Regions from separate parts of the Aminobacter sp. NyZ550 genome, predicted to be linked through region 1. Evidence: predicted binding sites of a transcription regulator. Region 1 holds the regulator's gene; each other region holds the start of a gene.
The links. The regulator PhoB, encoded in region 1, activates phosphate uptake and scavenging genes when phosphate is short. The targets are predictions, from matches to a motif close to TGTCATNNANCTGTCAT.
Positions count from the first base shown of each region.

Region 2: the regulator PhoB is predicted to act here: its motif matches at 5,314-5,330, upstream of N7E70_RS19525 (esterase-like activity of phytase family protein).
Region 3: the regulator PhoB is predicted to act here: its motif matches at 2,626-2,642, upstream of N7E70_RS28820 (putative 2-aminoethylphosphonate ABC transporter substrate-binding protein).

Region 1 is NZ_CP114190.1:1,468,865-1,476,930, reverse strand. Features, by position in the region: gene N7E70_RS07360 (ROK family protein) at 157-1,398, shown strand; gene phoB (phosphate regulon transcriptional regulator PhoB) at 1,425-2,114, opposite strand; gene phoU (phosphate signaling complex protein PhoU) at 2,213-2,917, opposite strand; gene pstB (phosphate ABC transporter ATP-binding protein PstB) at 2,956-3,777, opposite strand; gene pstA (phosphate ABC transporter permease PstA) at 3,795-5,405, opposite strand; gene pstC (phosphate ABC transporter permease subunit PstC) at 5,398-6,786, opposite strand; gene N7E70_RS07330 (substrate-binding domain-containing protein) at 6,910-7,914, opposite strand.
Region 2 is NZ_CP114190.1:3,918,818-3,926,883, forward strand. Features, by position in the region: gene sufB (Fe-S cluster assembly protein SufB) at 1-33, opposite strand, end outside; gene N7E70_RS19500 (cysteine desulfurase family protein) at 204-1,367, opposite strand; gene N7E70_RS19505 (alpha/beta hydrolase) at 1,586-2,260, shown strand; gene N7E70_RS19510 (FMN-binding negative transcriptional regulator) at 2,275-2,925, shown strand; gene N7E70_RS19515 (acetyltransferase) at 2,948-3,385, shown strand; gene N7E70_RS19520 (GNAT family N-acetyltransferase) at 3,389-3,847, shown strand; gene N7E70_RS19525 (esterase-like activity of phytase family protein) at 3,885-5,243, opposite strand; gene N7E70_RS19530 (GNAT family N-acetyltransferase) at 5,357-5,887, opposite strand; gene tyrS (tyrosine--tRNA ligase) at 6,047-7,300, shown strand; gene N7E70_RS19540 (DUF3971 domain-containing protein) at 7,407-8,066, opposite strand, start outside.
Region 3 is NZ_CP114191.1:330,662-338,727, reverse strand. Features, by position in the region: gene N7E70_RS28830 (putative 2-aminoethylphosphonate ABC transporter permease subunit) at 1-183, opposite strand, end outside; gene N7E70_RS28825 (putative 2-aminoethylphosphonate ABC transporter ATP-binding protein) at 185-1,345, opposite strand; gene N7E70_RS28820 (putative 2-aminoethylphosphonate ABC transporter substrate-binding protein) at 1,423-2,445, opposite strand; gene N7E70_RS28815 (DMT family transporter) at 2,708-3,547, opposite strand; partial or broken gene N7E70_RS28810 (aldehyde dehydrogenase family protein) at 3,699-3,929, opposite strand; gene N7E70_RS28805 (ABC transporter permease) at 4,150-4,953, opposite strand; gene N7E70_RS28800 (ABC transporter permease) at 4,947-5,804, opposite strand; gene N7E70_RS28795 (ABC transporter substrate-binding protein) at 5,862-7,022, opposite strand; gene N7E70_RS28790 (ABC transporter ATP-binding protein) at 7,099-8,066, opposite strand, start outside.

The DNA.
Region 1 (8,066 bases):
CCCGGCCACTGTCAACATGGTTTCGCGAGCGCTCCTTATTTTTTTCGGAGCCCGAAATAAATAGAGACATTTGGCGCTGGCTCTGTCACAATCACTTGGCGCGTAAGGGACTGCCGCTTAAGAAGGGCAGCGCTTCGCCGGGAGGAAGACGAGCACATGTCGGTCGGCATACGTCACGACGATCTGAGACGGCGCAACCGCGCCATGGTTATATCCGCGGTTCGCCGAGCCAGCCAGCCATCGCGCACCGAAATCGCCGCCACCACCGGCCTCAGCCATTCGACGATCTCGACTATTTCCTCCGATCTCATATCAGAAGGCATCCTTGCCGAGGCCAAGTTCAGCGAACCCGTCTCCATGAAACGGGGGCGGCCGCAGGTCGGGTTGATGCTCGATGCCGACGCTGCGTCTGTCGTTGCGGTCGTGCTCTCGCTCAACAGCCTGTCCGCCGCCATCATCGACTATGCCGGCAACACCGTGACCGAAGAGACCCGGCGGCTTGTCACGCAGCAGATGCCTGCCGAGGCGCTGGTCGACGAATGCGTCGGAATGGTCCGGCGCCTGATCGACAGGGCCGGCACTTCGGGCGGCGCCGTTCTACGCATCGCCATCGCCGTCCAGGGCATCACCGACGCCGCCTCGCGCAAGCTGTTGTGGTCTCCGATCACCCGCTACGACGACATCCCCTTCGCCGACCGGCTGGAGCAGGAGTTCGGCGTACCTGTTTCGGTCGAGAACGACTGCAACATGATCGCCGAGGCCCTCCGCTGGCGAGATCCGATGCGTTATCGCGACGACTTCATCGCCATCCTGCTCTCGCACGGCATCGGCATGGGCCTCGTCATCAAGGGCGAGCTGTTCACCGGCACGCAGTCGTCGGGTGCCGAGTTCGGCCACATGATCCATCGCCCGGACGGCGCGCTTTGTCGCTGCGGCCGCCGCGGCTGCATCGAGGCCTATGCCGGCAACTACGCCATCTGGCGCAACGCAAGGGTTGGCGACGAAAATGCCGAGCCGCTGGCCGACCTGTCCGACGACGACATCAGGGCCGTGGCCGATGCGGCACGTGACCATGATGGCCCCGAACGCGAGGCCTTCCGCAAGGCCGGCGAAGCCATCGGCTTTGGTCTCGGCTCGATGTTTGCGCTGTTCGACCCCGCCCCCCTCGCCTTCGTCGGCGTCGGCGCAACCGCCTTCGACATCATGGAGCCACATGTGCGCGCGGCCATCGCCAAGACGGCGGGCGGGCTGCACTCGAAGGCGATCTCCTTCGACACCGAACCCAACGAGGTTCCACTCAAACGCGAGGGCGCGATGATGCGCGCGCTGCTTGCCGTTGATCAGGAGATCATTGCCGCAGGCACGGCTCCACGCCGTGCCGGTGCCGACGTCGCCTAGCTGAGCGGAAAAGAGCCCGAAGCGGCTCAGTCCTCGCGGATGGCGTAGCCGGCACCGCGGATGGTCCGGATCACGTCAGGCATGCGGCCGTTGTTGACCGCCTTGCGCAGGCGCCCGACATGCACGTCAACGGTGCGCTCATCGATATAGATCGTCTCGCCCCAGACATTGTCGAGCAACTGGCTGCGCGAGAACACGCGGCCCGGGTGCCGCATCATGAATTCGAGCAAGCGGAATTCGGTCGGCCCGAGCTTGATCTCGCTCTTCTTGCGGTAGACGCGGTGCGACTCGCGGTCGAGCATGATGTCGCCGACCTTGAGCACCGAGGACAACACCTCGGGTTTGGCCCGGCGCAGCAGCGCCTTGACGCGCGCCATGAATTCCGGCGTCGAGAACGGCTTGACCAGATAATCGTCGGCACCGGTCGAAAGGCCACGCACCCTGTCGCTTTCCTCGCCCCGCGCCGTCAGCATGATGATCGGCAGGCGTTCGGTGTCGGGACGCATCCTGAGCCGGCGGCACAGTTCGATACCCGACAGCGCCGGCACCATCCAGTCGAGCACCAGCAGGTCGGGCACGTTTTCCTGGAGCCGGATCTCGGCCTCGTCGCCACGCGTGACGACCTCGACCTGATAGCCTTCGGATTCGAGATTGTAGCGAAGCAGCACGCCCAGCGGCTCTTCGTCTTCGACGACCATGACCTTGGGAGCGATCATTGGCTATACCTTGTCCTTGCGCATGGCCGCTTCTGGACCATGCGCTGATTTAACCTATGCAGCGCCCCCGCGCCAAACGCATGCGGTTGCGGAAATGCTCAGGCCGGAACCGTCGTCGTGGTCTCGTCGACCTTGGGCCGGTTCAGCGGCAGCTGCGTACCCGTCACGACGAAATAGGCGTTCTCGGCGATGTTGGTGACATGGTCGCCGATGCGCTCGAGGTTCTTGGCGCAGAACAGCAGATGCGTGCAGGCCGTGATGTTGCGCGGATCTTCCATCATGTAGGTCAGGAGTTCGCGGAACACGGCGGTGTACTGGATGTCGATCTTCTGGTCGTCGGCGCGCAGATCCTTCAGGCCCTCGGCCTGACGCGCGACATAGAGATCGACGACGCCGCGAACCTGGCCAAGCACCAGCTGCGCCATCGCATCGATCGAATGCGAGAGATTGCGCGGGGTCGGCGACTGGCCGACGGCGCCGACCCGCTTGGCAATGTTCTTGGCGAGGTCGCCGATGCGCTCGAGGTCACCCGCCATGCGGATGGCACCGACCACGGCGCGCAAATCCTGCGCCATCGGCTGGCGCTTGGCGATCAGCGTGATCGCCGAATTGTCGAGATCGCGCTGCTTGGCGTCCATGATCGTATCGTCGGCAACGACGTTTTGCGCCAGTGCCTGGTCGGACGTGAGAAGCGCGCGGATGGCGCCGGCCACCATTGCGCCGGAAAGATCGCCCATGTCGCGGATGAGCTGGTCGACGTGCTGAAGTTCTTCGTCGAAGGACCGGACTGTATGTTCGCCCATGATTTCTTCCTCGTATCGTGTGCCGCGACGAAACCCACTCAGCCGAAGCGGCCGGTGATGTAGTCCTGCGTCCGCTTGTCGTCGGGGTTGGTGAACATCTTGTCGGTCGGGCCTTCCTCGACGAGATAGCCGAGGTGGAACATCGCCGTGCGCTGCGACACGCGCGCCGCCTGCTGCATCGAGTGCGTGACGATGACGATCGTGTAGTTCTCGCGCAGTTCGTCGATCAGCTCCTCGACCTTGGCGGTGGCGATAGGGTCGAGCGCCGAACACGGCTCGTCCATCAGGATCACCTCGGGCGAAACGGCGATGGCGCGCGCGATGCACAGGCGCTGCTGCTGCCCGCCCGACAGGCCGGTGCCGGACTCAGTCAGACGATCCTTGACCTCGTTCCAAAGTGCCGCCTTCTTCAAGCTGGACTCGACAACCGCGTCGAGCTCGGCCTTGCTGCGCGTCAAGCCATGAATCTTCGGGCCGTAAGCGACATTCTCGTAGATCGACTTCGGGAACGGGTTCGGCTTCTGGAACACCATGCCGACGCGGGCACGCAGTTCGACGACATCGATCTTGGGATCGTAGATGTCTTCATTGTCGAGCGTGATCTTGCCGCCGACGCGAGCGCTGTCGATGGTGTCGTTCATGCGGTTGAGACAGCGCAGGAAGGTCGACTTGCCGCAGCCCGACGGGCCGATCAGCGCCGTCACCTGGTGCTCCCGGATATTTAGATCGACGCCGAACAACGCCTGCTTCTCGCCGTAGTGCACGATGACCTTGTCACCGCGCATTTTGATGGCTTCGTTTGGCTTGTTCATCTCGGAGCTCACTACCTCTTCGAGGGTCTTTTCGGTCATGATGTTCATAGCAAGATGTTCCTTGTCTACCAACGCCGCTCGAAGCGCTTGCGCAGGATCACGGCAATGGCATTCATCAACACGAGGAATGCGAGCAGGATCAGGATTGCTGCCGACGTCTTCTGCTGGAAGCCCGGTTCGGGGAAATCCGCCCACATGAAGATCTGTACGGGCAGGATGGTGGCCGGGTCGGTGAAGCCGCCCGGGATGTCGACGATGAAGGCGACCATGCCGATCATCAGGAGAGGCGCGGTCTCACCAAGTGCATGGGCCATACCGAGAATTGTTCCGGTCATGATCCCTGGCATCGCCAGCGGCAGGACATGGTGGAACACCGTCTGGACCTTGGATGCGCCAATGCCAAGGGCAGCCTCACGGATCGAAGGTGGGACCGCCCGCAGCGAAGCGCGCGAGGCGATGATGATGATCGGCAGCGTCATCAGCGCAAGCACCATGCCGCCCACCAACGGCGCCGAACGCGGCAGCCCGAACCAGTTGAGAAACACCGCAAGACCGAGAAGACCGAAGACGATCGAGGGCACCGCCGCCAGATTGTTGATGTTCACTTCAATCAGCGTGGTCCAGCGGTTCTTCGGCGCGAATTCCTCGAGATAGAGGGCAGCGGCAACGCCGATAGGGAAGGAAATCGCCAAGGTGACGATCATGGTCAGGAACGAGCCCACCACCGCACCCCAGACGCCTGCGAGTTCGGGCTCGCGGCTCGCGCCCGTAAAGAAGAAGATCGAATTGAAACGGCTCTCGACAAGATCTTGTGCCTTCAGCCCGTCCAGCCAGACGATTTCCTTGTCGCCGATCTTGCGCGAGCTTTCCGGCATGTCGATGACGCGAAGCTTGGCAGCTCCGTCGGCGGCAGGGGTCGTTGCATCGAGCTTGCCGATGGCCTGGCCCTTTGCGACGGCGCCGCCTCCAGGCGCGGCCGCGACTTCGCTGAGCTTGATCGTTGCGCCATTCATTTCGACCAGAAGCGACTTGGCCCCCGTCGTCAGGCGCAGCACGCCGTTCTCTTCGGTCGCGCCAGCATCACGCGCCATAGCGAGGATTGCGTCGCTGGAAAATGTGAGACCTACATCGCCGGCGGCCGCCGAGGGCGTCACCGAACCGGAAAGCGCCTGGACGCTTCCGGTACCCGCGAGCAGGCCCTTCAGGTAAAGATCTGCAAAATCGTCGACCGGCACCGCATAGTCCACCGTCTTGCCGAGCATGGAGGGCTCGGCTTCGACCGATTGGCGCAGCATGACACCGGCCCCTGTCGACACCAGGCCGCGCACCAGCCGACGGTCCTGGCGGCTTGTCGCTCCCGGAACCTTGGCGGCGAGCGCGTCCTGAACAAGCGCGTCGTAGTTCGCCTCACCGGGCTTCGCCGGGTCGACCTTTGCCGCCGAAAGATCGATGGGCAGCGTCATGTAGTTCATCCGCAGTGCCGGCCACGCCTGTGTGACGATGGTCGAAAGCAGGATGATCAGGAACAGGCCCGCAAGCGCCACCGCACCAGCGCCTATCCACTTGAAACGCAGCTCTGCCGCGTAACGCGCCTTCAGCCTTGCCTTCGCCGCATCGTCGGTGTGGACACTGCGCGGCCGTGCAGCCACGGCCGGAAATGAGGTCGTGTCAGTCATACTGTTCCCGATACTTCTTGACGACGCGCAGCGCGACGATGTTGAGGGTCAGCGTGATACAGAACAGCACCAGGCCCAAGGCAAAAGCGGCAAGTGTCTTGGCGCTGTCGAATTCCTGATCTCCGACGAGCAGCGTCACGATCTGCACCGTGACGGTGGTCACTGCTTCGAGCGGATTGATTGTGAGGTTTGCCGCAAGACCTGCCGCCATGACGACGATCATGGTTTCGCCAATGGCACGGCTGACTGCCAGCAGCATTGCCGACACAATGCCCGGCAAGGCAGCCGGGAGGACCACCCTGCGGATGGTTTCAGACTTGGTTGCGCCAAGGCCAGCGGACCCATCGCGAAGCGATTGTGGCACGGCATTAATGACGTCGTCGGAAAGCGAGGACACGAACGGAATGATCATGATGCCCATGACGATGCCCGCCGCCAGCGCCGATTCGGAAGCAACGCTGAGCCCCAGGCTCTCGCCGATGCCGCGGAAGAATGGGGCGACAGTCAGTGCGGCGAAGAAGCCGTAGACCACCGTCGGGATGCCCGCAAGGATTTCAAGGACCGGCTTGGCGACGGCACGGACCCCATGAGATGCATAGTCCGACAGATAGATCGCCGCCATAAGGCCAACTGGTGCGGCGACGACCATCGCAATGAATGTGATCAGCAGAGTGCCGGCAAACAGCGGCACCGCACCGAAGATGTCGGGATTGACCTCGCCGGCCCCGCTGCCGGCACCGGTGAAGGCGCTTTGCGGGCTCCAGTGTGTGCCGAACAGAAATTTGTAGATCGGCACCTGGGCGAAGAAGCGCAGCGACTCGAAGATCAGCGACATCACGATGCCGACCGTCGTCAGGATGGCGACAGCGGCGCACATGATCAGGAAAACGCGGAGAATACGTTCGACGATATGGCGCGAACGGAAAGCCGGGGCGATCTTGGCGTAGCCAAAATAGAGCCCTGCGGCGGCCAAAGCCAGACAGAGCGCCAGGATCAACCAGCTGCTCGTCGCATGAACCGACTTGAAAGCTTCGGCGGCCGCTTCCTTGGTGGCGTCCGTGAAACCGACGACGCCGCCGAAAGCGATCGCACGGGCATCGCGGGTAAACGCTTCTATCTCGGGCTTGCCGAGCGTGGCCAGCTCTGCGACAAACCGGCTCTTGACGATAGAGGCCTCAATGGCTGGCGTGGCTATGCCCCAGACGATGAGCGCAACAAGGGCTGGCCCTGCGCTGACCAGCGCCAGGAACATGCCATGCGTGCTGGGCAAGGAGTGAAGCTTGGAAATTTCTCCACCAACCGTCGCGAGCGATCGCGAGCGGCCAAGCCAATATGCAGCTATGAAAAGAGCGACAAGCGCAAAGACCAGATAGGTGACCATTCGGTGATATCCTGGACCGCTGTTTTCGTAGGTGCACTCGGGTGCCCCGACCTCGGCCGGACCCGCGAAGAAAGAAACATCCCGGACGGAGCGGCCGTCCGGGATGGTCTCAGGTGGGACTGATTACGAGCCCAGGCCCTTCAGAGCCTTTGCAGCTTCGGCAACCGAAGCACGCTCAGCGTCCGGCAGCGGGATCAGGCCTTTGTCGGCGAGGTAGCCCTCAGGACCCCAGGCGCCTTCGGACGTATATTCGGCGATGAATTCCTGCATGCCGGGGATCACGCCGACATGTTCCTTCTTGGCGTACACGAACAGCGAACGCGACACCTTGTACTCGCCGGATGCGATGTTCTCGAAGGTCGGCTCGACGCCGTCCACCTTGTGGCCCTGCAGCTTGTCAGCGTTCTGGTCGAGGAAGGAGAAGCCGAACACGCCGAAAGCGTTGGAATTGGCTTCGAGCTTCTGCACGATCAGGTTGTCGTTTTCGCCAGCTTCGACGTAAGCGCCGTCTTCACGAACTTCCGCGCAGGCCTTCTCGTTGGCGGCCTTGACTTCGTCCTGGCAGGCCTCGAGCATGACCAGCTCGACGAACGCGTCGCGCGTGCCGGATGTGGGCGGAGGGCCAAGCACTTCGATCTTGGTAGCCGGCAGCGATGCGTCGATGTCAGCCCAGTTGATGTAGGGGTTGGCAACGACCTTGCCGTCGATGGCAACATTCTTGGCCAGTGCCTTGAAGATCTGCTCCTTGGTCAGGTCGACCTGAGCGCCCGACTTGGCATTTGCGATGACGATGCCATCGAAGCCAACCTTGATCTCGACAGGGGTCACGCCAGCTGCCTTGCAGCTTTCGATCTCGCCGGACTTGATGGCGCGCGAAGCGTTGGTGAAGTCGGGGGTGTTTTCACCGACGCCCGAGCAGAACAGCTTCATGCCGCCGCCGGTGCCGGTCGACTCGACGACCGGGGTCTTGAACTTGCCGCCCTGGCCGAGCTTCTCGGCGACCGCAGTGGTGAACGGGAAAACCGTCGACGAGCCGACGACCTGGATCTGGTCGCGGGCCGAGGCATAACCTGCCGAGGCTGCGATCGCGAAGGCAGCAGCCGACGCAGTGAGAAGAGCTTTTTTCATTGGGGCCTGCTCCTGTTGGAGTATCTCTTATGACGCCTTTCCTCGGCGCCCGGTGAGCCAATAGCCCCCCTCTATTACAGTTGCATGACAGTTTCGTGTCACCCCTGTAACGATTGCTGTGCATGGCGCTGAAGGGGTCGTTTCCTCGGTCC
Region 2 (8,066 bases), 2.4 Mb from region 1:
GACCTGCTCGATCGTTTCCTGCACAGCAGGCATAAGCGTTCTCCATCCACGCCGGGGTCAAGGCCCGACAGTTTTCAAACTATGGCACCGCTGGAGCGGCGTAAGTTCCATATAGTGTGTTTTTGCCCGGAATTCACCCGGAAGGATGCCTTTGGCGTCCCTGACACACCCGTTCACTGGCCGTTGGGCCAAATTTCCGCCGATCAGGCGGCCTTGGTACGGTCCGTGCGGCGCGAAAGAAGCGCCGCCAGGGCCGTTTCGAATTTCTCCACGTCCGCCTCGGACGTCTGCCGGCCAATCGACACGCGCAGCGCACCCAGATTGTCGGCAAAGCCCATCGCCTTCAGCACATGGCTGGGGCCGACCTTGCCCGACGAGCACGCGGAACCTGCCGAGAGCGCAACGCCTGCGAGATCGAAGGCGATCTGTGCCGTCTCAGCCTTGACGCCCGGAATAGCGAAGAATGTCGTGTTGGCAAGCCGTTCGACTGCCTTTCCGAAGATTTCCGCATCGGAAACAAGCCGCAGAACCGTCTCTTCGAGGCGATCACGCAGGGCCCGGACCTCGCCGATCCCGGCCAGCCCGTCCAGAGCGGTGCGCGCGGCAGCGCCAAATCCAGATATCGCTGGCAGGTTCTCGGTGCCGCCGCGATGGCCCTTTTCCTGACCGCCGCCCGTCACCAGAGGTGCCGGCATCATCAGATCGGCTTGGGCGACGATCGCGCCGGCACCCTTGGGGCCGCCGATCTTGTGCGAGGAAAGAATCAGATAGTCGGCATAACCCTCTGACATATCGAGAGGAATGCGGCCCGCAGCCTGGACGGCGTCGAGCACCAGCACCCCGCCAGCCACCTTCACCAGTTCAGCAATGGCGCGGATGGGCTGAATGACGCCGGTCTCGTTGTTGGCGGCGTGGATCGCCACCAGTGGCAGGCCTTCCGACTTGTCGTGGGCGGCGAGTGCGGCTTCCAGGCCAACGAGGTCGACGATGCCGTCGCCATCCACGCCAAGTCGCGTGAGCCGCTCCGCCGGGAAACGGCCGCCATTCAGCACGCAAGGATGATCGGCCTCGGTGACATAGAGACGCGACATGCGCACTGCGCCGCGCCCCATGCGCCAGTCGGGCGACAAAAGCGTTGTCGCGGCTTCGGTGGCACCGGAGGTAAAGACGACATGTTCAGGCCTGGCGCCAACGAGGGCGGCGACATCGCGCCTGGCATCCTCGATGATCTTGCGGGCGGCCCTGCCCTCGCTGTGAACCGACGACGGGTTGGCCCCGACTTCGAGCGCCGCGACCACGGCCGCACGCGCTGCGGGCAACAGCGGCGCACTGGCATTGTAGTCGAGATAGGCGCGCGGTCCGGCCATTTTCCTGGTTTTTGCCCTGTCAAATCATGTTCGGATGGGAGGACGCGCAATTTCCTTGAAATTCCAAGGCCAGCCGTCCTATCTACCCGCTTTGCCAAATGGGCGGTTTCGCCACCCAGTTTTGAACAGTTCTAAACTAGCTTCTAAGAAGACGCGTCCCTCGCGTCAAGGCTGGGCACAGGATTGTTTCATCGGCCTTGCGTCAAGTGGAGTAGTTTATGCCAGAGGTCATTTTTACCGGTCCGGCGGGTCGCCTGGAAGGTCGCTATCAGCCGTCCAAGGAAAAGAACGCGCCGATTGCCATCATACTGCATCCGCACCCGCAGTTTGGCGGCACGATGAACAACAAGATCGTGTACGACCTCTTCTACATGTTCCAGAAGCGCGATTTCACCACGCTGCGCTTCAACTTCCGCGGCATCGGCCGCAGCCAGGGCGAATTCGACCACGGCACCGGCGAACTGTCGGATGCGGCTGCCGCACTCGATTGGGTGCAGTCGCTGCATCCTGACTCGAAGAGCTGCTGGGTCGCCGGTTATTCTTTCGGCGCCTGGATCGGCATGCAGCTTCTGATGCGCCGCCCGGAGATCGAAGGTTTCATCTCGGTGGCGCCGCAGCCCAACACCTATGATTTCTCGTTCCTGGCACCCTGCCCATCGTCGGGCCTGATCATCCATGGCGACGCCGACAAGGTGGCGCCGCCGAAGGACGTGCAGGGCCTTGTCGACAAGCTGCACACGCAGAAGGGCATCACCATCACCCAGAAGACGCTCCCCGGCGCCAACCACTTCTTCGGCAACGACCCGGAACTGGTGATCGACGAGTGCGCCGAGTATCTCGACCGCCGTCTCGCCGGCGAGCTTTCGGACCCGCGTCCGAAGCGCCTGCGCTAAGAGGAGTTCCGCGCATGTACCAGCCGCCGCTGTTTCGCGAGACCAGGCTGGACGTTTTGCATGCGCTGATCCGCAACCATCCGCTCGGCCTTCTGATCTGCAACGGATCGGAAGGCCCGGTGGCAAATCCGCTGCCATTTCTGCTCGACGCCGACATCGGCCCGAATGGACGGCTGCGAGCGCATCTCGCCCGCGCCAACCCGCAATGGCAGTTGTTGGCTGAAACGCCTGACATGCCGGTGCTGGTGGTGTTCCAGGGCGAGGACGCATACGTCACCCCATCCTGGTACGAAACCAAGCGCGAAACCGGCAAGGTCGTTCCGACCTGGAACTATGCGACCGTGCAGGTGCGCGGCATGGCGCGTGTCATCGACGACAAGGACTGGCTTGCCGGGCAGATCGCCGCGCTCACCGCCAGCCAGGAAGCCGGGCGGACCGAGCCCTGGCAGGTCTCCGACGCGCCTGATGCCTACATCGCAGCCCAACTGAAGGGCATCATCGGGCTCGAAATCGACATCACCGCCATCGACGGCAAATGGAAGGTCAGCCAGAACCGGCCCGTCGGCGACCGCATCGGCGTCGCTGAAGGCATAGAGGCCGAGCAGAAGCCGGCCGGCGGCATGGCGCAACTGGTCCGCCAGTATGGCGGGCTCGCGGGCGAATAGCCCTTTCGACCTGGAGCCTCTCATGAACATCCGTCCCCGCGTCGCGGCCGACAATGCCGTGCTCGTCGCCATCTGGGAGGATGCCGTGCGTGCCACACATCACTTCCTCGGCGAAGACGACATTCAGTTCTTCCGTCCGCTCGTCCGCGACGACTATCTGCCCGCCGTCGAGGTGCTGGTGGCGGAGGACAGCGATGGCAAGCCCGTCGGCTTCATCGGCCTGGACGGCCCAAAGGTCGAAATGCTGTTCGTCAGCACCAGCCAGCATGGCAAAGGCATCGGCAAGGCGCTGATCGAGCATGTCGGCCGGCTGAAGGGGCCGCTTGCGGTCGACGTGAACGAGCAGAACCCGGGTGGCGTCGCCTTCTATCTGAAATGCGGCTTCAGGCAGGTCGGGCGCTCCGAACGCGACGGCCAGGGAAAGCCATTTCCTCTGCTGCACCTGGCGCAGGCGTCCTGAGGCATGAACGGGATCAGCTTCCGGCCGTTTCGCAGCTACGAGCTAGCAGCTTATGTGGCGTGGTTCGATGATGCCGAGGTGGCACGGCGCGTCGACTTCCCCGGCACGGACTGGTTCGCCTATGTCACGGATCCGGCAAGTCCGGCCCATCTTGTCGTGGCCACGCATGGTGCGAGCGACACTCCGCTTGCCGTGTTGCAATATGACGAGCAGGACGACGGCGGCATCAGCCTGCTGATCGTGCTCGACCCCAGCCAACGCGGCCGAGGGCTTGGCAAACGTGTGCTGGCGGCCTTGGTCGCGCATGTCAGCGGCCGTTACACCCATATCGACGGCCAAATCGAAAACGACAATCTCGCCTCCATCGCCTGCGTCGAAAGCTGCGGCTTTGTCCGTCAGGCCGAGAAGCCGGACGACGGATTCCTGTTGTACCGAAAGCCACTTGGGGTCGGAATCTCATAGAATGAATCCGGGCCGCCAAGGCGGCCCGGATGTTGCCTTACTTGGCCTTCAGGAAGTCGCCAACTTCAAGCAGGACGAATTCGTTGTCGTCAGCCTTGTCGAGCGAGCGGCCGGCCGAGAACGGCAGGTTGTTGTCGTTGCCGACGACGATGTGGCTCTCGTCGACGAGATCGACATTCTCGATGGTGACGAAGGGCATATCATAAAAGCCCTCGCCGCCGCCCTGGCGCTTCTTGTTGTCGGGGTCGGCAATCTTCATGAGGTCGATGTAGCCGACCTTGCGCACGGCCTTGCCGACATTGTCGTCAGTCATCTCGATCTTGTAGATGCGCTTGACCTTGGCCGCGCGAGCGAAGCAGTCGGGCTTAGGGGCGTTGGCGTCTGCGCAGGCCTTGTCGGCGGTGCCGGCGCCGTTGTCGCGCTCGATGACGAGTGCGTCGGTGGCGCTGATCATGTTGAAATCGCCGATCGCCTCGCCGCCGTCGGCCAGCGGATAGAGCCAGCTACGGCCGGTCCATTCCTTCTTGGCGGCATCGAACTCGATGACGCGCAGCGCCGTCTTGCCGTCGACCTTCTCGACTTCGCCGTCGGCCATGTAGCGCGGCCCTTCGAGCATGCCGAAAAGCCTGGAGCCGTCCTTGGACATGGCAAGGCCTTCATAACCACCCGAACGCTTGAGGTTGAAGACCGGATTCTTGGCGACCGGATTGCCCGGCAGGGTCAGCGTCGGATGGTCGGGCGAACGGACGGGCTCGCCTTCGGCAACGGTGTCGATGACGTCGGTCAGCTTGCCGTCGAGATCGAACTTCAGCAGATACGGGCCGAACTCCTCGCCGACCCAGAAGCCATCAGCGACCGGCTGGATCGATTCGACGTCGAAATCACCACCGGTGAGGAAGCGGGTGTCGGAGCCTTCGAGCACGATCGGGAACGGCGCCTTGCGGTCGGGATCGGTCAGGAACAGGGTCTTGATGCGGTTCATCGTGCCCTTGTCCCAATCGAATGAGACGTGGTGCAGCATCAGAGCAGCGTCGGTGGAGTTCAGCTTGTTGCCGAAGCCGTTGTCCGACAGCGACCAGAACGTGCCGTCGCCGACGGCCTTGATGCCGGAGAAGCCCTGGACGGGCTGGCCGTCGAAAGGCAGCGACAAGCCGGTCGGGCGCACGCCGTCCTTGCCCGGCACAGTGCCGAGGCCTTCGGCGCGCTTGCGGTCGGGCGTGGTGAACTTGCCCGAGCTGCGCAGGTGCTCCGGCGCGTTTTCGGGTGAAGCAATGATCGTGTTCGCCGGCAGGATGGCGTGACCGGCAAGCGTTGCCTTGAATTCCGTCTCCTCCGCGAAGGCGGAGGCGGTGGTAAGCGCGAGAACAGCCGCAGCCAGATAGAGAGAGCGTCGCATGTTGGACCCCGATTGGTTGAAGGAACGCCCTCCAGCTAGGTCCGGGCCATGTCGGGCAGGTGACGCCTCGGTGAAACTTTGATGAAGTCCCCTGACGCTGGCGGCAGGACCGCCTAGCGCTTCCGCGGGTCGGTGCTGCTCATGGTGTAGACGTGGGCCTCAAGCCCGTTCATCGGTCCGGTGTGCTGGAAGCGCATGCCGATCTTTTCCAGCACGTTCAGCGACGTCGCGTTGTCGACATGGGCAAAGGCGATGAAGTGATCGCCTATCCTGCGGTCGAAGAAGAAGTTGGCCAGGGCTGCGGCTATCTCGGTGGCGTAGCCATTGCCCCAGAATTGCGGGGCAATGGCATAACCGAGTTCGAACTGGCCGGTAGCGGCGAACATGGAGAAACCGGCGCGACCGACGAAGCGCGCGTCCTCGCGCCGCTGCAGCTTGAGTTTGGTGATGCCGTGCAGCCGGTATTCCTCGGCCCAGCCCCTCATGCGGCCGGCAGCCTCGTCGCGTGTCCAGGGCTGGCCGGTGATCGACAGATAGCGCGACGCCTGCACCTGCGAATGCAGCCAGACGAGATCGTCCAGGTCGGTGTCGCGCCACGTCCGGAGCAACAGCCGTGGTGTCTCGAGAACCGTTTCATCCGTCATGTTGGCGTCCATCCATGCACCGCAGTCGTTTCCGGCACCACAAGGGACGCCGCTGACGGTTGGCAATCCTTGTGATTCTGGCACTTCAGATGCTAAAGCGCTGGCGTCGCCGATCCAAAGCCGGATCTGCCGTACCAATCGTCCGCCGAGAGAGAAACCATGTCCGCCTTCAAGTCCGATTTCCTGCGCACCCTTTCCGAGCGCGGCTTCATCCACCAGACCTCGGATGACGCCGGCCTCGACGATCTGTTCCGCAAGGAAACCGTGTCGGCCTATATCGGCTTCGATCCGACGGCGTCGAGCCTGCATGCCGGCGGCCTGATCCAGATCATGATGCTGTACTGGATGCAGAAGACCGGCCATCGCCCCGTGCCGCTGATGGGCGGCGGCACCGGCATGGTCGGCGACCCGTCCTTCAAGGACGAGGCGCGCAAGCTGATGACGCCCGAATTGATCCAGTCCAACATCGACGGCATCAAGCAGGTGTTTTCGAACTACCTGACCTTCGGCGACGGTCCGCGCGATGCGATGATGGTCAACAACGCCGAGTGGCTGCTGCCGCTCAACTATCTCGAATTCCTGCGCGATGTCGGCCAGCATTTCTCGGTCAACCGCATGCTGAGCTTCGATTCCGTCAAGCAGCGCCTCGACCGCGAGCAGTCGCTGTCGTTCCTCGAATTCAACTACATGATCCTGCAGGCTTACGACTTCGTCGAGCTCAACAAGCGCTACGGCCTGCGCCTGCAGATGGGCGGCTCCGACCAGTGGGGCAACATCGTCAACGGCATCGACCTGGGCCACCGCCTCGGTACGCCGCAGCTCTACGCGCTGACCTCGCCGCTCTTGACGACCTCGTCCGGCGCCAAGATGGGCAAGTCGATGAACGGAGCCGTCTGGCTCAATGCCGACATGCTGTCGCCTTATGATTTCTGGCAGTACTGGCGCAACACCGAGGACGCCGATGTCGAGCGCTTCCTGAAGCTATACACGGCGATGCCGCTCGACGAGATCGCGCGCCTGGCAGCCCTTGGCGGCTCGGAGATCAACGACGCCAAGAAGGTGCTGGCGACCGAGGTGACCGCGATGCTGCACGGCCGCGCGGCAGCCGAACAGTCGGCCGAGACGGCGCGGAAGACCTTCGAGGAAGGCGCGCTCGCCGATACGCTGCCGACGGTCGAGGTGCCAGGCGACGAGCTGAAGGCCGGCATCGGGCTGCTGTCGCTTGTCGTTCGCGCCGGGTTGGCCGCTTCGAACGGCGAAGCACGCCGTCACGTCCAGGGCGGTGCTGTGCGCATCAACGACCAGTCGGTCAGCGACGAGCGTCGCGCGGTGACGACCGCCGACCTGACGCCGGAAGGCGTGGTCAAGCTGTCGCTCGGCAAGAAGAAGCACATTCTGGTGCGCCCGGCGTAATCAACGCCTGGCGTAATCAACGCCCGGCGTAACGCCCCCCGCAGGAACCGAGATGGCCGGCAATGCCGGCCATTTTCATGTCTGGGGACAGGTGCCGCCTGCGTGCTCAGTATTCGAAGATCGACCGGAAGATACCGGGCGCGATCGCGGACAGCGGATTGACGTGCAGCTTGGGCGCGTTGGCATCGCCCGAGAGTTTGTAGGTAACGCCAATCAGGCCGCCGTCGCGTCCGTTGCCCAAAATGACCCCGACAAGCGGCAGCTCGCCAAAGATGCGGTTGAGGCCATAGGCCGGCATGAAGGTGCCGGTCATGTTCATCTGGCCCTGCTGGTCGTAGAGCGTGCCCTGGAACGTCGTCCCGATCAGCGGCCCGCGCAGGACGCCTTTGTCCAATGCCAGGTACTTCGAGCGCTTGTCGATCTGGGCGAAACCGCGTTCGAACCTCACCTTGGAGACGTCGATGTCCTTACGCATCGCCTGGTTAAGGCTGCGATTGTCGCCGGCCGGCTTGCTGGCGACGATCGAGGCCAGCCTCGGTTCATCGACGACGACGAATTCGCGCACATCGACCTGGCCCTTGAGTGGCCCGTCGCCTGAGGATTCCAGCGCGAGCGCCAGCGATCCGCCCTGCATGCGGGCATAGACGTCAAGGAAGCGCAGGATGGCGCCGGCGTCAGCGGATCGCACGTCGAGGCGGCGGCCACCGCCCTGAAGCACGTTGCTGACGGTGATCTGGCCACCGGAACTGGCTGTCGCGTCGACCTT
Region 3 (8,066 bases), on a different replicon from region 1:
GGCGAGGTTGAAGCTGTAGGTCGAGAACGATTTGGACAGCATGATCGCCAGGGGCGCTGCCAGCCCCACCACCAGATAAAGCGCGATCACGACCATCAGGCCGCGCTTGATCAGCTCGTCGCGGTCGAGCCTGAGGCGGAGGCTGCGGCCGACGGGAAGGGCAGAGTCGAGAGCCATCGCCATGTCAGGCACCCCTGGGGTAGATCAGCAGCCGTTCGGCCGGCAGTTCGACCGTCAGCGCCACGCCTTCTGTCAGCGACAGGCGGCGCGCGGCATTGATCGAAAAATCGGCGATCAGGGTTTCGTTGCCGAGCGCGTGGCCGTGCAGCCGGGTGCGCCAGAACGATCCCAGGAATTCCATCTCGCTGATGGTGACGTCGATGGTGTTGGCGGTCGCACCGTTGGCGAGAGAGCCTGCGGCATGCGGAATGACGTCCTCGGGGCGGATCGCCGCGATGACCGGCGCGCCCTCGTCGAAGCCGTTCTGTGCGCAATTGAAAGTCGCCGCACCGAAGCCGACTGTGCCCTTCGACGCCCTGGCCTCGAACTTGTTGGCCTCGCCGATGAAGTCGGCGACGAAGAGGGTCGCCGGGTGGCGGTAGATCTCGGTCGGCGTGCCGATCTGTTCGATGACGCCGTGGTTCATCACCACGATGCGGTCGGCCATCGACAGCGCCTCCTCCTGGTCATGGGTGACCATGATGGTGGTGACGCCGAGCTTGCGCTGCAATTCCTTGATCTCATGGCGCAGATGGGTGCGCACCTTGGCGTCGAGTGCCGACAGCGGTTCGTCGAGCAGCAGCAGGCCGGGCGAAATGGCAATGGCGCGGGCAAGAGCAATGCGCTGCTGCTGGCCGCCGGAAAGCTGGGCCGGGTACTTGTTGCCCTGGTCGGGCAGGCCGACAAGCTTGAGCAACTCGGTGACGCGAGCCTCGATCTCGGCACGCGGGCGCTTGGTGTTTTCGAGGCCGAAGGCGATATTCTTGGCGATCGTCAGGTTGGGGAACAGCGCGTAGGACTGGAAGACGATGCCGTAATCGCGCTGCGACGGCGGCAGGGTCGAGACGTCGCGCCCGCCCTGTTGGATCGAGCCGCGGGTCTGCAGGTCGAGGCCGGCGATGGCACGCAAAAGCGTGGTCTTGCCGCAACCCGACGGGCCGAGGAAGCAGACGAACTCTCCCTCGCTGATGTCGAGCGATATGTCCTTCAGCGCATGGAATTCGCCGAAGGCTTTCCAGACGTTTGCGATTCTGAGATAGGCAGGCTTCACGTTCGGGCTGGCGGCGGTCATGGCGCTCACTTCAGTCGGAATTCGCGGCTGCCCGGCGAGGGTTTCGTGTCTCATCGTAACCATCCGGCTTGGGGGCAAGGGGCGGGCGCAGCCCGAGGCGACGCCCGCTTGTCGAGGGTGGCTGATGGAGGTCAGCTCTTCGGCTCGGACTTCGAGTCGTAGCGCTTGGTCCATTCCTCGAGGATGGCGTTGCGGTTGTTGGCCGCCCACTCGAAGTCGTTCTTGATCATCCTGGCCTCGATGTCGGCCGGCAGGTGCTCAACCGGCTTGGCGACGCCGGGCATGGCGACGACCGCATAGCCGACATTGTACATCTCGTTTGCCTTCTTCGAGACCGACCAGTCGAGCAAGGTCTTGGCAGCCTCTTCCTTGGACGTGCCGGCCACGATTGCCGACGCTTCCATGTCCCAGCCGATGCCTTCTTCGGGGATGATGATGTCGATGGGCGCACCCTCTGCCTTCGACTTGGCGGCGCGGAACTCGAAGGAGATGCCGATCACCGTCTCGCCTGCGGCTGCCATCTTGCACGGCTTGGAGCCCGAATGCGTGTAGGCGGCAACGTTCTGGTGCAGGCCATCCATATAGGTCCAGCCGTCCTTGTCGCCGAACAGCTGCAGCCAGCTCGATACGTCGAGATAGCCGGTGCCTGATGACGCCGGGTTTGGCATCACGACATGGCCCTTGTATTCGGCCTTGGTGAGGTCCTTCCAGCTCTTCGGCGCGGTCAGGCCAAGCTTCTGGCCTTCGATGGTGTTGAAGCAGATCGAGGCTGCCCAGGCGTCCATGCCGACCCAGCTCGGCGGATTGTCGCTGTCGACGAAATTGGGCTTCAGCTGGTCGGCTCCCTTGGGCGCGTAGGCTTCCAGCATGCCCTCGGACTTGAGAACCAGAAGCGAGGTGGCGGCGAGGCCCCAGACCACGTCGGCCTGCGGATTGTCCTTCTCAGCGAGCAGCTTGGCGGTGATGACGCCGGTGGAGTCGCGGATGAAGTTCAGCTTGATGTCGGGATGGTCCTGGTTGAACGTCTCGGCATAACGCTTGAGGTCTTCGGCCTCGATGGCCGTGTAGACTGTGAGCTCCGTCTCCGCCCAGGCCGCCGATGACATCAGCATCGTCGCAAAGGCGGCAAGCGCGAAGGTTTTCTTCTGGTTCATTGAAGTGGCTCCCATTTGAATCGCTTAGGCACGTTCTGATTGGGAGAGGTTTTGTCGGGCCGCGTTTTGGCTGTGCCCGTTTGCGCCTCGTCCATGGTCGATAGTGGGAACGGGCGGTCAATAAGTAAAATCTATTCTTTTTATGATCTGGTAGGCTGAGCTTATGTGATGCACAGGGTTGCGACAGGCATGTGACAAGGCTGCCGCATGCTTGTGCACGGGCGTTGGTTTTTGCACCGAAACGCAAAAGCTTGCCGGCCTGTCAGCCTGAGAAGGCGAGTGCGATCACCCCGCCGGCAACGATGACGGCTGAAAAGATGCGGGCCTGCCACGGTCGCTCGCCGAATATGAACAGGCCGATGAGGGCTGCGATGATGACGCTCGATTCACGTACGGCCGAGACCGCGCCCAGAGGCGCGATCGTCTTGGCGTAGATGACGAGGCCGTAGGCGGAGACGGCGCCCAGGCCGCCGACGAGGCCGAGCGTGACCGTCTTGCGATCGATCGTGTGGGTTGCGCCGCGGCGTCGGAACAGCACGAACAGCGTGACGGGAAATTCGAGCAGGAACAGCCAGCCCATATAGCCGAACGGGCTGTCGGACAGGCGCACGCCGATGCCGTCGATGACCGAATAGGAGGCGATCAGCACGCCGTTGATGGCGGCAGCGCCGACGGCGCGCGGATCGGCATGGGCTGCGCCGCGCTGGAAGGCGAGGAAGGCAATGCCGAAGGTAATCGCGCCAAGCCCGACCCAGCCTAAGGGCGGCAGAGTCTCGCCGATCATCACATAGGCACCGAAAGCGACAAGCGCCGGGGCCAGTCCGCGGGCGATGGGATAGACCTGGCTGAGATCACCCAGCCGGTACGACTGGAACAGGAAGACGTAGTAGCCGTAGTGGATGACCGTCGACAGGAAGATGTAGATCCAGCTCGCTTGCGACGGTGGCGTGGCGAAGAACACCAACAAGAGCCCGAGCGTGGCATGGGTGGCGGACACTGCTGCCAGGACGACGGCACGGTCGGTTGCGGCCTTGACGACGGCGTTCCAGCTCGCATGCAGCAAGGCTGCCACCAGCACGATGGTAAGGGCAAAGCCGGACATGCGTTCAGGCTTTCAGGAAGGTCGCAGGCAAGGGTAGTGTCCCGGTCGAGTACGAGCCGGCGTTAGGCAACAGCATTTCCCCTCCAAGCACATGAGGGAGCACCAGGCTCCCTCATCGACACTCATCTGATTTGCCGGCTCAAGACAAGGCTCAGACCCAGGGCAAAGAGAAGGTCTTGACGTTGGTGAAGCTTTTCATCGCTTCGATGACGCCTTCCTTGTAGCCGTTGCCCGAGTCCTTGATCCCGCCAAATGGCGACATCTCGATGCGATATCCCGAGACTTCCCAGATATTCACCGTGCCAACCTGCAGGCCGGCGATGTATTTCTGCATGCGGCGGAAATCGTTGGTGCAGACGCCTGAGCAGAGGCCGAAGATGGTGCAGCGATCGGCTCGTCGCCCGAGTTCTTGGTCGCGCCGGCGACAGCCGAATCGGCCGCCATGGCGACATCGTCATCGGACAGTTCGTTGAGGCTGATCGGTGGTAGTTACCGCCGAGTTCCTGCACCTTGAACCTGTAGCCGGCAGTGCGGGTCGGCTGGCGGCATCGATCGGTTCATCAACACAGCCAGTCTCCGCAAAGCGGCGGGCCGACCGTGCTCTACCGCAGTTTGCGATCCTTGGCTTGCGCTGCCAGCAGCACGAACGACACCGCCAATATCGAAGCCAGGAAGATCGAGCCCGACAGGGCATAGATCGTCGGCGAGGCGCCTGAGTTCATCTTGCCGAACATCGCCAATGGCAGCGTGTTCTGCCGTCCGACCAGATAGAAGGCCCGGCCGAATTCGTTCAGCGACAGCAGGAACGAGAAGATGAAGGCAGCCACCAGGCCTGGCTTGATCAGTGGCAATGTCACGTCGACCAGCTGCCGCCACCAGGAAGCGCCGAGATCGGACGCGGCAAGCAGGTAAGAACGCCTGACGGCTGCCATGCTGGTGAGGATGACGGTGAAGGCGAATGGCAGCGCCCACAACAGATGGCTCGCAGCCACCGTGCCCCAGAACGGCTTCAGTCCGATGCGCCCGAAGATCACCGAAAGCGACAGGCCCTGGATGATCCCTGGAATGAACATCGGCAACAGCACGAACATGAACCAGCGCGAGCGCCATTTGCCGAGATCCATATAGGCCAGAGCCGACAACAGCGCGAGACCGGTTGCCACCAGCGCGGTGATGGTCGCGACCAGAAGGGATTCCTGCAATGCGCTGATCAGGGTGCGTTCCTTGGCGAGCGCGAAATACCAGGTCAGGCTGATGTCGGACAGCGGCGGCAGAGCGGGCTGCAGCGCCGGATTGAACGACACCGCCACCAGGTAGAGCGGCGGCAGATAGATGATCGCCAGCCCTATGGCAGTCATCAGCCAGATGGCGGCCTTAAGCGGGCGGCTTTCGAAACCGGCTACCATGTGAATCCCTCGAACAGGCTGGTCAGCTTGAACAGTCGGTTGCCGATGAAAATCAGTCCGAACAGGATGATCAGCACCAGGGTCGAGATTGCGAAGGCCAGCGGGAAGTTCACAACCCGCATGACGTCGTTGATCATCACCGAGATCATCGATGCGGCCGCACCGCCGAGCATCTGCACTTCTGTGGCCGAGCCCGCCGCCATGACGAAGACGAAGAGGAACCCGGCAAATATGCCGGCTTGGGTCAGTGGCAGCAGGACGGAGCGGAAGGTCCGCCAGAAGCCGGCGCCGAGATCCTGGCTGGCTGCGAGCAGCGATGGCTCGACGCGTTGCATCGACAGGATCAGCGGAAAGATGACGAAGGGCAGATATGAGGCGACGAGGCCGACATTGACGGCAAAATTGGAGAACAGCAGCCAGTCCAGCGGCTGGTCGACGATCCCGAGATCCATCAGCCAGCCATTGATAAGGCCGTTGCGGCCGAGCACGAGCCGCCAGGAAAAGGCGCGGATCATGTATGAGGTGAAGAACGGAATGGTGAACAGCGCCATCAGCAGCAGTGCAGTCCGCCTGCTTGCCAGAAAATGCACTGCCATCGCGGCGGGATAGCCTATGACGACACATATCGCGGCGGTCAGAAACGCCTTGCCCAGCGATCCGACGATGACGCTCCAGCGCCCGGCCTCGAGGATCGCTGCATAGCCGGCCAGGCTGAACTCCGGCCTGATCCAGTAGGTCGCGGGATCCCAGGTCCAGAAACTCCAGACGAGGATGACGATCAGAGGCACGAAGCCCAGCAGCAGCACGATGAGTGCGGTGGGGAGTGCGAGTAGAAGGCCGGGCGATTTCATCTGGTTTCCAGAAAAAGGCGGGGGAGCGCGAACCGCTCCCGCCGCTGTTGGTCGCAATCAGGCGTTACGCAGCTTCTGCCACCATTCTTCGTAGAGCTGGAAATTGTCCGGGCGCGTGTTCTGCCAGGCTACCTTGCCGCTAAACTTGGCTTTGACGTGCTCGGCCAGTGCCTTGACCTTTGACGGGTCGAACTGGCTCGCATTTGCCTCGGCGTAGGCAACATTGCGATCGCTCGGCACGACGTAGCCGCGCTGTTCGCCAAGCGTGCAGCCATAGAAGCCGTCGAGCAGCCAATTGGCGAGCTTGTGGGCGTCGTCGCCAAGGCCGCGGTCGACCGCGCCTTTCAGCAGAACGAGGTTGTTGCCCCAGCCTTCGTAGCCTTCGACGGGTGCGGCGTACTCGACCTGCAGACCGCGCTTGCGACCTTCGTAGACGATGGGCTCCCACCCGGTCATGGCCAGCACCTCGCCATCGCCGACAAGCTGCACGCCTTGCTCCCAGCCGCTCCAGAAGGTGCGGAACTGGCCATCCTTCTTGTGCTTGATAAGGAACTCCATCACCAGGCCAAGCTCGTCCGCGGTCAGGTTGCCCGGATTGCCGATCTTCTGGTTTTCCGTCTCTTTCAGGTACATGGCTGCAAAGACGGCGCTGTTGATCCAGGCGTCTTCCATTGCCACTTGGCCCTTCAGCTTCGGATCGAAGATGACGCCGTAGCTGTCGACCTTACCCAGCTTGTCGGGGCGATAGATGATCGAGTCGGCGTTGATGACGGCAGGCAGGCCGTACTGCTTTCCGTCATGGTGCAGGTAGGGGATGTCTTTTGCCCACTGCCAGACGCTTTCGTAGTTGGGGATCTTCGACAGGTCCCAGGGAACGATTGCGCCCTGGACAGCGAGTTCCTTCTCGGCGCCGCCCTGCAGGCCACCCATATCGAAGAGGTCGTTTGCGTTGCCGGCGACAAGTCGCGCGACGGCAGGGCCGGGGTCGTTGCCGTTGTCTGTGAAGGCAACGTTCAGGCCCGCATCGTCAGCTGCCCGCGACCAGTCGTCGCCGACATCAAGCGTGCCGGTCGCCCAGAATGCCAGATCGCCCGCGGCCAGTGCCGACATCGGCTGAAACATGGATCCGGCCGCCAATGCCGCACCTCCCGCCCCGAGCGTCTTGAGCAATTGACGTCGGCTGATGTTGCTCGCCATCGCGCCGTTCAAGGAATTCATGCTGTTTGTCATCGCGTTACCCCTTCTTTTTATGAAGATCTTCTCAGGATGATCAGGTGTCACGGTTCGCCGCAGTTCAGGATGCGGGCACGGGCACCAAGGCACCTCCGGCGAATTCGAGCCGCACCGGATTGCCCGGTTCGGGCCAGGCGTCGGCGAACTCGACCGGGATTTCGGCGTCGAGCTTCTGGCCATCGCCGAGCTCAAGATAGAAGTCGAAGAACCGGCCGCGGAACTGGCGTCCGGCCACGGTCGCTGCAAGTGAGCTTCCGGGCGCTGCATGCACGTTCGCGAGCGAAATGCGGTCGGGACGAACCGCCAGGAGTCCCATTTCCCCGACGTCGCGAGCGCCTGGAAGAACCAGTCGCTCACCGGCTATGACAGCGACTGTGTCGCCGCCGCTGCGTTCGAGCCTTTCAGGCTTGAGGACGCGTTCCATGCCGACGAAGCGTGCGACGAAATCATTGGCGGGAGCGGCAAAGAAGTCGGCCGGCCGTCCGACCTGCTCGAGCCTGCCCTTATGCATGATGGCCATACGGTCGCTGAGGCTCAGCGCTTCGTCCTGATTGTGGGTGACCAGCACGAAGGTCGAACCGGTCCGCTTGTGCAGCCTGCCGAATTCGTCGCGCATCTGCTGGCGCAGTCTTTCGTCGAGTCCGGTCAAGGGCTCGTCGAGAAGCAGGATGCCCGGCTCCATGACGAGCGCGCGTGCCAGAGCGACCCGCTGCCGTTGCCCGCCAGAGAGCAGGTTGACGTTGCGTTCGGCAAATCCTGCCAGATCGACCAGGCCAAGCGTGCCGTCCACGCGCTTCTTGCGTTCAGCGGCAGCCACACCCTTCACCTTCAGACCGTAGGCGACGTTGTCGCCCACGGTCATGTGGGGAAACAAAGCGAGGTCTTGGAAGACGGTATTTGACGGGCGGCGGTTGGCCGGCAGGTCGGTAACGTCCTGCCCATCAAACAGGACACGGCCGGTGGTGGGGCGATCAAACCCCCCGATCAGTTTAAGCAGCGTGCTTTTTCCCGAACCCGACGAGCCGAGCA